Regions from separate parts of the Frankia sp. BMG5.23 genome, predicted to be linked through region 2. Evidence: predicted binding sites of a transcription regulator. Region 2 holds the regulator's gene; each other region holds the start of a gene.
The links. The regulator LexA, encoded in region 2, represses DNA repair genes until DNA is damaged. The targets are predictions, from matches to a motif close to CGAACNNNNGTTCG.

Region 1: the regulator LexA is predicted to act here: its motif matches at 2,103-2,116, upstream of ruvC (crossover junction endodeoxyribonuclease RuvC).
Region 3: the regulator LexA is predicted to act here: its motif matches at 1,644-1,657, upstream of pcrA (DNA helicase PcrA).

The regions. Positions count from the first base shown of each region.
Region 1 covers NZ_JDWE01000007.1:34,831-39,038, reverse strand. The annotation lists gene ruvB (Holliday junction branch migration DNA helicase RuvB) at 1-688, opposite strand, end outside; gene ruvA (Holliday junction branch migration protein RuvA) at 819-1,562, opposite strand; gene ruvC (crossover junction endodeoxyribonuclease RuvC) at 1,559-2,077, opposite strand; gene BMG523DRAFT_RS05025 (YebC/PmpR family DNA-binding transcriptional regulator) at 2,181-2,936, opposite strand; gene pdxT (pyridoxal 5'-phosphate synthase glutaminase subunit PdxT) at 2,959-3,558, opposite strand; gene pdxS (pyridoxal 5'-phosphate synthase lyase subunit PdxS) at 3,555-4,208, opposite strand, start outside.
Region 2 covers NZ_JDWE01000010.1:109,933-114,140, reverse strand. The annotation lists gene hflX (GTPase HflX) at 1-1,362, shown strand, start outside; gene lexA (transcriptional repressor LexA) at 1,428-2,198, opposite strand; gene BMG523DRAFT_RS07310 (LysM peptidoglycan-binding domain-containing protein) at 2,503-2,901, shown strand; gene nrdR (transcriptional regulator NrdR) at 3,231-3,776, shown strand; gene BMG523DRAFT_RS07300 (vitamin B12-dependent ribonucleotide reductase) at 4,101-4,208, shown strand, end outside.
Region 3 covers NZ_JDWE01000001.1:185,350-189,557, reverse strand. The annotation lists gene pcrA (DNA helicase PcrA) at 1-1,636, opposite strand, end outside; gene BMG523DRAFT_RS00930 (threonine/serine dehydratase) at 1,996-3,150, opposite strand; gene guaA (glutamine-hydrolyzing GMP synthase) at 3,383-4,208, opposite strand, start outside.

The sequences.
Region 1 (4,208 bases), on a different contig from region 2:
GCACCCGGCGCAGCAACCGGTTGGCGATGCGGGGCGTACCACGCGACCGGCCAGCGACCTCGGCGGCTCCCTCGGCGGTGAGGGTGACCCCCAGCAGGCCGGCCGAGCGAGTCAGCACCCGGGCGAGCTCGTCGGCGTCGTAGAAGTCCAGATGGGCGGTGAACCCGAACCGATCCCGCAGCGGGCCGGTCAGCAGGCCCGACCGGGTGGTAGCCCCGACCAGCGTGAATGGCGACACGTCGAGGGGGATCGCGGTCGCGCCCGGGCCCTTGCCCAGGATGACGTCAACCCGGAAGTCCTCCATCGCGGCGTAGAGCAGTTCCTCGGCTGGCCGGGCGATCCGGTGAATCTCGTCGAGGAACAGGACCTCTCCCGGGGAGAGGGCAGTGAGGATCGCGACGAGATCCCCGGCGCGTTCGATCGCCGGCCCACTGGTCATCCGCAACGGAACCTCGAGCTCCTGCGCCATGATCATCGCAAGGCTGGTCTTGCCCAGACCGGGCGGGCCCGACAGCAGGACGTGGTCCGGCGGGCGACCACGCGCCCGCGCCCCCTCGAGCATGATTGTGAGCTGCTCGCGCACCTTACGCTGGCCGACGAACTCGGCCAGGGTGCGCGGACGCAGCCCGGCCTCGAAGGCGCGCTCCTCGGGACTCGCCGCGGCGGACACCAGGCCGTCGTCACTCATGTCCCACCTCCGCGTACCCCCGCCCCTCGACGTACCCCCGCTCCGACCGACCGCCGCCCCGGCTGACCACCGCCCCGGCTGACCACCGCCCGACGCGGTCGCGCGCCGCATGGCGGCGTCATAACGGCCCTCACCTGCGTAGCACGGCAAGACTCGCGCGCAGCAGGGTCGCGGTGTCGGGCGGAGCGCCGCCGGTTCCCGAGTCGGCCCCGGCCCGGGAACCCGGGGCGCCTTCCTTTCCCGGGACGTCTCCCTTGCCCGGGGCGGCCTGCTCGCCACCGGCTGCGGCGCCCTCGCCGACGGGCGCGGCCAGGACCACGAGCGCCCGGGACACGGCGGCGTCGGCCTCACGACCCGAGTAGCCCAGGCCCACCAGCGCCTCCCGCACGGTCGCCGCGACCCCGACGGCATCGGCCGGCATCGGTTCCGGTCCCGACGTCAGGCGCGGGCCGGGCAGCGGCGCACCGTCACCCGGCGGACCGAGCCGGTCCCGCAGGTCCAGGACGATGCGCTGCGCGCCCTTGCGCCCGATACCGGGGACCTTCGTCAGCACCGCGAGATCCTCCTCGGCGACGGCGCGGCGCACCGTGTCGGGATCGTGCACCCCGAGCACGGCCTGGGCGAGCTTGGGCCCGACCCCGGCCGCGCTCTGCAGGATCTCGAAGACGTCGCGCGCATCGGCGTCGGCGAAGCCGTAGAGGGTCAGCTCGGTCTCGCGCACGATCAGGGTGGTGGCGAGGGAGGCGGACTCCCCCACCCGCAGCCGCGACAGCGTCGACGGCGAGCAGTGGACGAGCAGGCCCACCCCGCCGACCTCGATGACGGCGGACAGCGGGGTCAGCGCGGTGACCGTGCCGGCCAACGACGCGATCATCGGGTGGGTCCGCCCGGCGCGGCGGAACGGAACCGGGCCAGCGCCGGCCCGCGCCACAGGTGGCAGAGCGCCAACGCGAGGGCGTCCGCCGCGTCGGCCGGGCGTGGCGCCTCGGTCAGCCCGAGCAATCTGGTGATCATAAAACTGACCTGCGCTTTGTCCGCCCGGCCGCTGCCGGTCACCGCGGCCTTCACCTCACTGGGCGTGTAGAGACCCACCGGCAGGCCTCGCCGGGCGGCCAGCACGATGGCGACCGCCCCGGCCTGCGCGGTGCCCATCACGGTACGCATGTTCGCCTGGCTGAAGACCTTCTCGACCGCGACCGCCTCCGGGCGGGTGCGATCGAGCCAGGCGTCGATGCCATCGGACACGGCGCACAACCGTTCGGCGACCTCGGCGGTGGCGGGGGTGCGCACCACCCCCACCTCGACCAGGTGGGCCCGGATGCCGAGGCCACCGTCGACGACCCCCAGGCCACACCGGGTCAGCCCCGGATCGACCCCCAGCACCCGCATCCACCCTCCCGACCGCACGTTCACAAGAACATTCGTTCGATTCTAGGGGCGGCGGCACAACCGGACATCCACGACACGCCCAACAGATCGCCCGAGAGGACGATCAGCTGCCGACGAGCTCCATCACGTCATCGGAGATGTCGGCATTGAACCAGACGTTCTGGACGTCATCGAGATCCTCGACCGCCTCGATGAGCTTGAGGACCTTGGCGGCGGGTTCGGCCTCCAGCGACACGCTCACACTCGGCAGCCAGGAGATGTCCGCGGAGGTGACCGCCAGGCCGGCATCGGTGGCGGCCACCCGCACGGCGTGCAGATCGGTCGCCTCGGAGACCACCTCGAAGGCCTCCCCGACGTCGTTGACCTCCTCCGCGCCGGCGTCGAGCACAGCGAGCAGTACGTCGTCCTCGGTGAGGCCGGCGGTCTTCTCGATAAGCACGACACCCTTGCGGTTGAACAGGTACGACACCGACCCCGGGTCGGCCACCGTGCCGCCGTTACGGGTGATCGCCACCCGGACATCCGACGCCGCCCGGTTACGGTTGTCGGTCAGGCACTCCACGAGGATCGCCACCCCGCCCGGGCCGTACGCCTCATAGGTGATGTCCTCGTAGTTCACCCCACCGGCGAGCTCGCCGGAACCCCGCTTGACGGCCCGTTCGATGTTGTCGTTCGGCACGGACTGCGACTTCGCCTTGGCGATGGCGTCGGCGAGCGTCGGGTTGCCCGCGGGGTCTCCGCCGCCCGTCTTGGCCGCCACCTCGACCGTCTTGATCAGTTTGGCGAACAGCTTGCCCCGGCGGGCATCGATGACCGCCTTCTTGTGCTTGGTGGTCGCCCACTTGGAGTGGCCGCTCATGACCTGCCTCTCTTGCGCCCGATCATCGACCGGACCCGGACGATCGGACGCTGTCGACGAATAGCCGGTGCACCCGGGCATCACCGGTCAGCTCCGGATGGAACGCGGTGGCCAGCAGCGGTCCTTGGCGGACCGTCACCGGCGCCTCGGCGACACGGGCCAGGACCTCGACCGCGTCTCCTGCCTTTTCTACCCATGGTGCCCGGATGAAGACCGCGTGCACAGGTGGCCCCGCCACCCCGACGACCTCGAGGTGTGCCTCGAACGAGTCCACCTGCCGGCCGAAGGCGTTACGCCGGACGACGATGTCCAGTCCGCCGATCAGTGGTTGATCCGGCCGACCGCCCACGACGTCCCGCGCAAGCAGGATCATGCCAGCACATGAACCGAACACGGGCAACCCCGCGGCCACCGCCGCCCGCAACGGCTCCAACAGCTCGAACACGCGCAGCAACCGGCCGATCGTGGTGGATTCACCTCCGGGCAGGACGAGCCCGTCGACCTCGGCGAGCTCCACCGCGTGGCGCACCGCCACCGGCCGCGCGCCGGCCTCGGTGAGCGCCCGGGCGTGCTCGCGCACATCCCCCTGCAACGCGAGGATGCCGATCCGCGGGCCACTCACCAGCCGCGGTCGGCGTAGCGGGCTTCCGGGGGAAGCTCGGTGACGTTGATGCCCACCATCGCCTCGCCAAGGCCCCGGGAGACCTTCACCAGAACGTCGGGGTCCTTGAACATGGTGGTCGCCTCGACGATGGCCCGAGCGCGGCGCGCCGGGTCCCCGGACTTGAAGATCCCGGACCCGACGAACACCCCGTCCGCGCCGAGCTGCATCATCAGCGCCGCGTCCGCCGGGGTGGCGATACCGCCGGCGGTGAACAGCACGACGGGCAGCCGACCGAGCCGGGCCACCTCGGCGACCAGCTCGACCGGGGCGCGCAGCTCCTTGGCCGCCGCGTAGAGCTCCTCGGCGGGCAGCCCCGACAGCCGGGCGATCTCCGCCCGGATGGTACGCATGTGCACCACGGCGTTGGACACCTCGCCGGTGCCCGCCTCACCCTTGGAACGGATCATCGCCGCGCCCTCGGCGATCCGGCGCAGCGCCTCCCCCAGGTTGGTGGCTCCGCAGACGAACGGCACCGTGAAGCGCCACTTGTCGATGTGGTGGTGCGGGTCGGCAGGCGTGAGAACCTCGGACTCGTCGACGTAGTCCACCCCGAGCGCCTGCAGCACCTGTGCCTCGACGAAATGCCCGATCCGGGCCTTGGCCATGAC
Region 2 (4,208 bases):
GATTCTGGGGACGGTTTCGACCTGGAGGATCGCGCCGCGTTGCGGCGGGTTCCCGGTCTCGCCACCGAGCTCGACGACGTCACCGAGGTCGAGTACCGGCAGCTGCGGCTGGAGCGTGTCGTCCTCATCGGCGTATGGACGTCGGGTTCCCCGCGGTCGGCCGAGAGCTCCATGGCGGAGCTCGCGGCGCTCGCCACGACCGCCGGTTCGGTGGTGCTCGACGCGCTCGTGCAGCGTCGCGACCGGCCGGATGCCGCGACTTACGTCGGTTCGGGCAAGGCCCGCGAGCTCGCCGAGGTCGTCGCGGCGACCGGCGCGGACACGGTGGTCTGCGATGGCGAGCTCACCCCGGGTCAGCTGCGGCAGCTGGAGGAGGTCGTCAAAGTAAAGGTCATCGACCGGACGGCCCTCATCCTGGACATCTTCGCCCAGCACGCGACCTCTCGCGAGGGCAAGGCCCAGGTCGAGCTCGCGCAGTTGCAGTACATGCTGCCCCGGCTGCGTGGGTGGGGTGAGTCGATGTCGCGGGCCGCGGCCAGTGGCGGCGGCCGGGCGCCCATCGGTACCCGTGGTCCCGGTGAGACGAAGATCGAGACCGATCGTCGGCGGCTGCGGGCCAGGATGGCGCGGTTGCGCCGCGAGCTCGCCGCGATGACGACCGTGCGGGAGACCAAGCGTTCCGCCCGGCGGCGGGGTGAGGTCCCCAGCGTGGCGATCGCCGGTTACACCAACGCCGGTAAGTCGTCGCTGCTCAACCGGCTGACCGGCGCGGGTGTCCTGGTCGAGGACGCGCTGTTCGCCACCCTTGATCCGACCGTGCGGCGGGCGACCCTGCCGGACGGCCGGGCCTTCACCCTGACCGACACCGTCGGATTCGTCCGGCATCTGCCGCATCAGATCGTCGAGGCGTTCCGCTCGACGCTGGAAGAGGTCGCCGATGCCGATCTCATCCTGCACGTTGTGGACGGATCATCGCCGGAGCCGGCCGCGCAGATCTCCGCCGTGCGCGAGGTTCTCAACGACATCGACGCGGGCGGCGTTCCCGAGCTGATCGTCGTCAACAAGGTGGACGCCGTGGAGCCGACGGTCGTCGCGGGGTTGCGCCAGCTCGCCCCGGACGCCGTGTTCGTCTCGGCACGCACGGGCGAGGGGCTGGCCGCGCTGGTCGACGCGCTCTGTGCCCGGGTGCCGCATCCCGACGTGGAGATGCGCGTGCTCGTGCCCTACACCCGGGGCGACTTGGTCTCCCGGGTGCACGCGAACGGCGAGGTGCTCACGATGGAGCACACCGAGACCGGTACCCGGCTGTCCGCCCGGGTTTCCTCGGGACTCGCGGCGGAGCTGCACGCCTACCGGGCCTGAGCCCAGGAGCGATCAGACGCGAGGCAACCCGGCCGGCCGCCCGCCGGGCGGCCGGCCGATCCACATCAAACCCTGCGGAGCACAGCCACGATCCGGCCGAGGATGGTCGCATCCTCACCGGGGATGTCGGCGAAGGCCGAGTTCTCCGGATGTAGCCAGATCTTGCCGTCCCGAACCCGCAGACGCTTGACCGTCGCCTCCCCGTCGATCATTGCGGCGACGATCTCCCCGTTGTCCGCGACCGGCTGCTGGCGGACGACCACCCAGTCACCGTCGCAGATCGCCGCGTTGATCATCGAGTCGCCGACGACCCGGAGCAGGAACAGAGTGCCCTCGCCGACGATCTCCCTGGGTAGCGGGAAGACGTCCTCGACCGCCTGCTCGGCCAGGATCGGGCCACCGGCGGCGATCCGGCCCAGCACCGGCACGTAGGCCGCGTCCGACTTGCTTCCTTCGGTGGTGCCCGGCGCCGCCTCACCGACGATGGGAATCGTGCCCGCCACCGTCGTCGCGCCCGCGCCCACATCCGCGCGTTGCCGGGGGTGCTCGACGGTCAGCACCTCCATCGCTCTCGGGCGGTTCGGGTCCCGCCGCAGGTAGCCCTTCTCCTCGAGCACCTTGAGCTGGTGAGCCACACTACTGGTGCTGGTGAGGCCGACCGCCTCACCGATCTCCCGCACGCTGGGCGGATATCCGCGCCGCTCCACCGCGGCCCGGATGACCTCCAGCACCCTGCGCTGCCGGGGGGTCAGGCCCGCGTCCGTGGGGCCTTCGGGAAAGGCTCGCACGTTGCCGCGGGTTCCGCCCCGGCGCGTACCCCTGCCTTGGCTAGTCATCGCTTACCGCTCTCCTCGTCGCGTTTTTCTTCCGCCGTGCGGCCACCGGCCGGCCGGCGACCGCACGGCGGACCGTCCCGCTCCGGAAGCGGTCACCCACCGACTCGCCGCCGTCCGTGACCGGGGGAAACCGCCCGGTTCACACCCGACCGACTCGACGGTAACCGGCGGGTCGCAGAATCTCAAACGTCTGTTCGAGCGTGTCCCTGGCGGTTTCCGGTTCCCGATGCGACAATCGACCACGCGTTCGATCGAACGAAGGTTCGATCTTCGGTGTTCGGTGTCGTCGGAACGGGAGGGTGCCGTGGGATCCGCACACAGGGCGCGGGTCGTCGACCTGTCGATGGCCAGGGACCGGGTGGGTCATCGGCCGCCGGGTCGCCCGCCCGCACCCCCGCCGGGTCGCCCGCCCGCACCCCCGCCGCTCCGGCTGACCCGGCGGGGTCGGGTGGTGGTGGTATCGATCGTCGTGGCGGTCGTCGTGGCGGTAGCAATCATGATCATGCCTGGGGTGTCGATTGCCGGGCCGGATACCGCGGAGGCGCCGCGGCACCATCTGGTCATGCCGGGGGAGACGCTGTGGGAGGTGGCAGTGGCGCTCGACGAGAGCGCCGACACCCGGGTCATGGTGGACCGGCTGATGCGGCTGAACCACCTGCGGTCACCACTGATCGCCCCGGGCCAGTCGTTACTCCTTCCCTGACGCCCGGCTTCCCGGGTCCACGAGTGTCTCGGCGCAGGGTTCTCGCGCACCGTCGTCTTTCGTCCACGTGCGGTGCCACGTGCGATGCGGACCACACGGACCATACGGGGGTGCTGTCCTCATCTCTGGGGCCGTGCGCTACCTTGGACACAACATCTGGTGCTTACCGGGGTGTAAGTCATCCACAGGTTGTTCCACAGGTCTTCCGCGGGGAGCTGGCGGTCCATCCACAAGGTGGTCTGTCCGGCGTGGATGCCGGGTCCTCAACGGTGTCCCTCATCCCCGGTCCGGGGCGGTCGGCTCCGGCGCGGGCGAAGGAGGCGTAGCGCGTGCGGTGCCCGTTCTGCCGGCATCCGGACAGTCGCGTCGTTGACAGTCGGGAGGCCGAGGAGGGTTCGGCGATCCGCCGCAGGCGGTCCTGCCTGTCCTGCGGTCGCCGGTTCACTACGATGGAGGAGGCGTCCCTTCAGGTTCGCAAGCGCAGTGGGGCGGCCGAGCCGTTCAGCCGGGCCAAGGTCATCGCCGGTGTCCGCAAGGCCTGCCAGGGCCGGCCGGTGCGGGATGATGATCTCGCGCTTCTGGCGCAGCGGGTAGAGGACGCCGTCCGCTCGTCGGGGTCGGCGGAGGTGCCCGCGGAGGCGATCGGCCGGGCGATCCTCGGTCCGCTCCGTGAGCTCGACGAGGTGGCTTATCTCCGCTTCGCCTCGGTGTACCTGGCCTTCGAGTCGTTGACTGACTTCGAGTCCGCGATCGCCGCGTTGCGCTCCGAGGCCGCCGGACCTCCCACCACGCGGGATGGACCAGCACGACCGGTCCCGCGTGGCGCCGTCGATGTCTCGCCGGTGATCGGCACCCAGCAGGTGCATAGCAGGTAGGGCCGGGACCGCTCGACCGAAAGCGTCATACATCGCCCTGGCTCGCCGTGCCGGCCCGGTCCCGCCGGCGACGGGTGACATCCCGCGTCGCGGCCGTGCGAGGACCGCGGACCTCCCGGACGGCACGCATGCGGCCCGGCTCGACCTGGCTGGTGCCGTTCGCCGTGCGTGTGTTTGCCGTGCGCGTGCTCGTCCCCGCGGGCACCGCCGTGCGTCGAGGTCCGGCCCCGCACCGTCCCGACGTCCACTGGCTGCGGCCTGGGGCGGGGATGCCCACAACACATTGTTGAAGGTTGAAGCTGACGAGTGAAGACGAGGAGCGTCATGACCGACAGCCGCGGCACGAAGCCGAGCAGGTCAGCGGCGAAAGCGAGTGGGTTGAAGATCCAGCGGTCACGTACCACCGCCGGCGTCCACCCGTACGACGAGGTC
Region 3 (4,208 bases), on a different contig from region 2:
CGCGCACCGCCTTCGCCGAGCGCGCGGCGATCCCCGGCACCTCGTCGACACGCTCCAGTGCCTGCGCGAACCCGATCCGCTCGACATCAGCGAAGCCCGCCAGGGCCGCCTCGGCCCGCTCGCCGATCCCGCGCCGGGGCACGTTCAGGATGCGACGCAGGTTCACCGTGTCGCTAGGATTGGCGAGGACCCGCAGGTAGGCAAGGAGATCACGGATCTCCTTGCGCTCGTAGAACCGCACCCCGCCGACCACCCGGTAGGGCAGCCCGACCCGGACGAAGATCTCCTCGAACACCCGGCTCTGGGCGTTGGTCCGGTAGAACACCGCGACGTCGGCGGGCCGCGCGAGCTTCGCGTCCGAGAGCCGGTCGACCTCCTCGGCGACAAAGGCCGCCTCGTCGTGCTCGTTGTCGGCGGCGAATCCGACGATCTTCTCACCGTCACCGGCGTCCGACCACAGTCGCTTGGCCTTGCGCTGGTTGTTACGCGCGATCATCGCGTTCGCGGCGGAGAGGATGGTCTGGGTGGAGCGGTAGTTCTGTTCCAGCAGGATCACTGCGGCGTTCGGGAAATCCTCCTCGAACTCCACGATGTTGCGGATGTTCGCCCCACGGAAGGCGTAGATCGACTGGTCCGCGTCGCCAACCACGCACAGCTCCGCCGGTGGGACGGCGCCCGAGGCCCAGGTACCCGGCCCGGCTGCCGGCTCGGCCGGCTCCACCGGCGCGGACCCGCCACCGAAGTACGCCGGTTGGCCGACGAGTTCACGCACCAGGACGTACTGCGCGTGGTTCGTGTCCTGGTACTCGTCCACGAGCACATGTCGGAATCGGCGCCGGTAGTGCTCGGCGACGTCGGGGAACGACTGGAGGAGGTTCACCGTCATCATGATCAGATCGTCGAAATCAAGGGCGTTGGCCTGAGCCAGCCGCTGCTGATAAGCGGCGTAGACCTCGGCGACGGTCCGCTCGAGGTGGTTCGTGGCCCGGTCCCGTGCGGCCTCCCAGTCGATCAGTTCGTTCTTCAGGTTGCTGATCTGCGCCGCCAGACCTCGGGCGGGATGCCGTTTGGGATCAAGATCAAGGTCACGGGTGACCAGAGTGATCAAACGCTGCGCGTCGGCGGCGTCGTAGATGGAGAAGGTCGAGCCGAACCCGAGACGCTTCGCCTCGGACCTCAGGATGCGCACGCAGGCCGAGTGGAAGGTGCTCACCCACATCGCCCGCGCCCGGGGACCGACCAGCGCCGAGACCCGTTCGCGCATCTCGTTGGCAGCCTTGTTGGTGAACGTGATCGCCAGCATCTCCCCCGGCCGGACCCCCCGGGCCGCCAGCAGGTACGCGATACGGTGGGTCAGCACCCGCGTCTTGCCGGACCCCGCGCCCGCGACGACGAGCAGGGGTGCCCCGATGTGCACCACCGCCGCCCGCTGCTGCAGGTTGAGCCCGTCGAGCAGGCCCTCGGCATCCAGGCGTGGCGAGGAGAAGCCACCGGGCTCGTCCCCGCCCACCGGCGGCGCCAGCACCGCCGGGCCGAACAGGTCGTAGGGCACGTGCGCACCGCCGTGGACATCCGTCCCGACCGACCCGGCGATGCCGGATCCGCCGCCGTGGGAATCGCCGAAAAAGCCGCTCATGGGACTCCGATCGTACGTTCGACGTCGGGCAGGTCGGACCGCGGCATGCCCGGATCGCACCCAACGGCCCGGTCCGCGGTGTGGTCCGCGAGATGCACCGACGGCCCCACCCGGCCGCGGTCCTCGCGCGTCCATGCCACCGCATGACCATCACACGTCCACGCCCAGTGGTCGTCGACCCGCGTGCTGACCAGCCTATTGTCCGTCGTTCCCGCCCCGCCCCGCGCGCGAGGGCGGGTCGTCGATGGCCGTGGTCCGCGTCAACGCCCGGCCCACCGGCGGTCAGGCGGCCCCGCGGCCAAGCGGCCACGCCACGTGGCCACGCGGCCACGTAGTCGCGTAGTCGCGTAGTCGCGTAGTCACGCGGTACTCGACGCGCTCGGCGGGATGGCCGCGAGCGCCTTCACCCTGCTGGCCACCCCCGGGTCGATGTTGCCACCCGACAGGATTGCCACCGTCGGGCCCTGCGCGAGATCACTTCGACGCAACAAGGCCGCGACCCCCGCGGCGCCGGCCGGTTCCACCTGGTGGCCGGCCCGGTGCAGCAACACCATCGCCTCCCAGAACGCCGCCTCATCGACCGTGACGATCTCGTCCACCAGGCGTGCGGCAAGGGCGAAGGTCAGGACCCCCGGAGCGTTCACCGCCATACCGTCGGCGATCGTGGTCGACGCCGGGACCACCCGTGACGAACGTGGCGCCGTCGGCTGTTCGGACGTCCGGCTGCCCGGAATCGTCCCGACTCCCCGCAGTGTTCCGGCACCGGGCGTCGTTCCGGCACCGGGCGTCGCAGCCCCACCGGGGGGCACCGTGAGCCGCCGGCCAGCCCGCAGCGACGCGGCAAACGCCGACGACAGCACGGACTGCACTCCGACCACTCGCACATCGGGGCGCCGGGACCGCACCGCCGCGGCCAGCCCGCCGATCAGCCCTCCGCCGCCCACCCCGACCAGAACGGTGCCGAGATCGGGCACCTGATCGAGCAACTCCAAGCCGATCGTGCCCTGCCCGGCCACTACCGTCGGGTCATCGAACGGGTGGACCAGCAGCCGGTCTCCCCGGGCGGCGAAGGTGGCGGCCGCAGCGAGCGCCGCTTCCACCCCCCCGGGTATCTTCTCGACCCGGGCGCCCCACCGGCGCGTCCGCGCCACTTTGACCGGATTGGCCCCTACCGGCACGAAGATGGTCGCCTCGACGCCGAAGGCCGCGGCCGCGAAGGCCACTCCCTGGGCGTGGTTACCGGCACTGGCCGCCACCACCCCCCGGGCCCGCGTCGCCGGATCCGCGGTGGCCACCCGGTGGTAGGCGCCCCGAAGCTTGAACGAACCGGTGTGCTGCTCGTGCTCACACTTGAGCCAGACGGGCGCACCGACCGCCGCCGACAGGCCGAGATCCCGCACGACCCTGGTCCGTCGTGCCACCCCGGCAAGGACGCGGGCCGCGGCGCGGATGTCCGACGCCCAGAGTTCGGCGTCCGGGGCTACCGATCGGTCGTCTGCGGCTGCTGCGGTCATGGAGCATCTCCCGGCGGCTGAGCGGCCACCTCACCATGACCGCGGCAATAAAAAAGCCCCCCGCCAGGACAAGGCGGAAGGGCGAGGCGCGGACCCGATGATCGGTCGCGCGCCTAGGTAATGGCCATCTCGTGCGGGGTCACATCATCCAGGGTGCTCCGGTCCCGCCCAGACGTCAAACGTGCCCGTCGGCGGGGGTCGTCCGACGGGCACGCGCTCCGATCCGGGATCGTCACTCCCACTCGATCGTGCCGGGAGGCTTGGAGGTGATGTCGTACACCACCCGGTTAACCTGCGGCACCTCGTTGACCACCCGGTTCGAGATGCGTTCCAGCAGGCCGTAGGGCAGCCGGGCCCAGTCGGCGGTCATCGCGTCCTCGCTGGTGACCGCGCGCAGGACGATCGGGAAGCCGTACGTACGCTCGTCACCCTGGACGCCCACCGACCGCACGTCGGCGAGCAGCACCGCGAAGACCTGCCAGATCTCGCGGTCCAGGCCGGCCTTGCGAATCTCCTCCCGGATCACCGCGTCGGCCGCCCGCACCACGTCGAGCCGCTCGGGCGTGACCTCGCCGATGATGCGGACGGCGAGGCCCGGGCCCGGGAACGGCTGGCGCCAGACGATCTCCTCGGGCAGCCCCAGCTCCTCGCCGAGCCGACGGACCTCGTCCTTGAACAGGGTCCGAAGCGGCTCGACCAGATCGAACCGCAGGTCCTCGGGCAGTCCACCGACGTTGTGATGCGACTTGATCTTCGCGGCCGTCGGCGAGCCGGATTCGATCACGTCGGGATACAATGTCCCCTGCACGAGAAAGTCGATCGTCGCGCCCTCCGCCTCCGCCCGGACCTCCAGTTCGCGGGCGGACTCCTCGAAAACCCGGATGAACTCACGACCGATGATCTTCCTCTTCCGCTCCGGGTCGGTCACTCCGGACAGCGCGGCGGAGAACCGGTCGGCCGCCTTGACATGGACCAGATCCACGCCGGTAGTCGCGACGAAATCGCGTTCGACCTGTTCCGCCTCGCCGGCCCGCAGCAAACCATGATCGACGAAGACG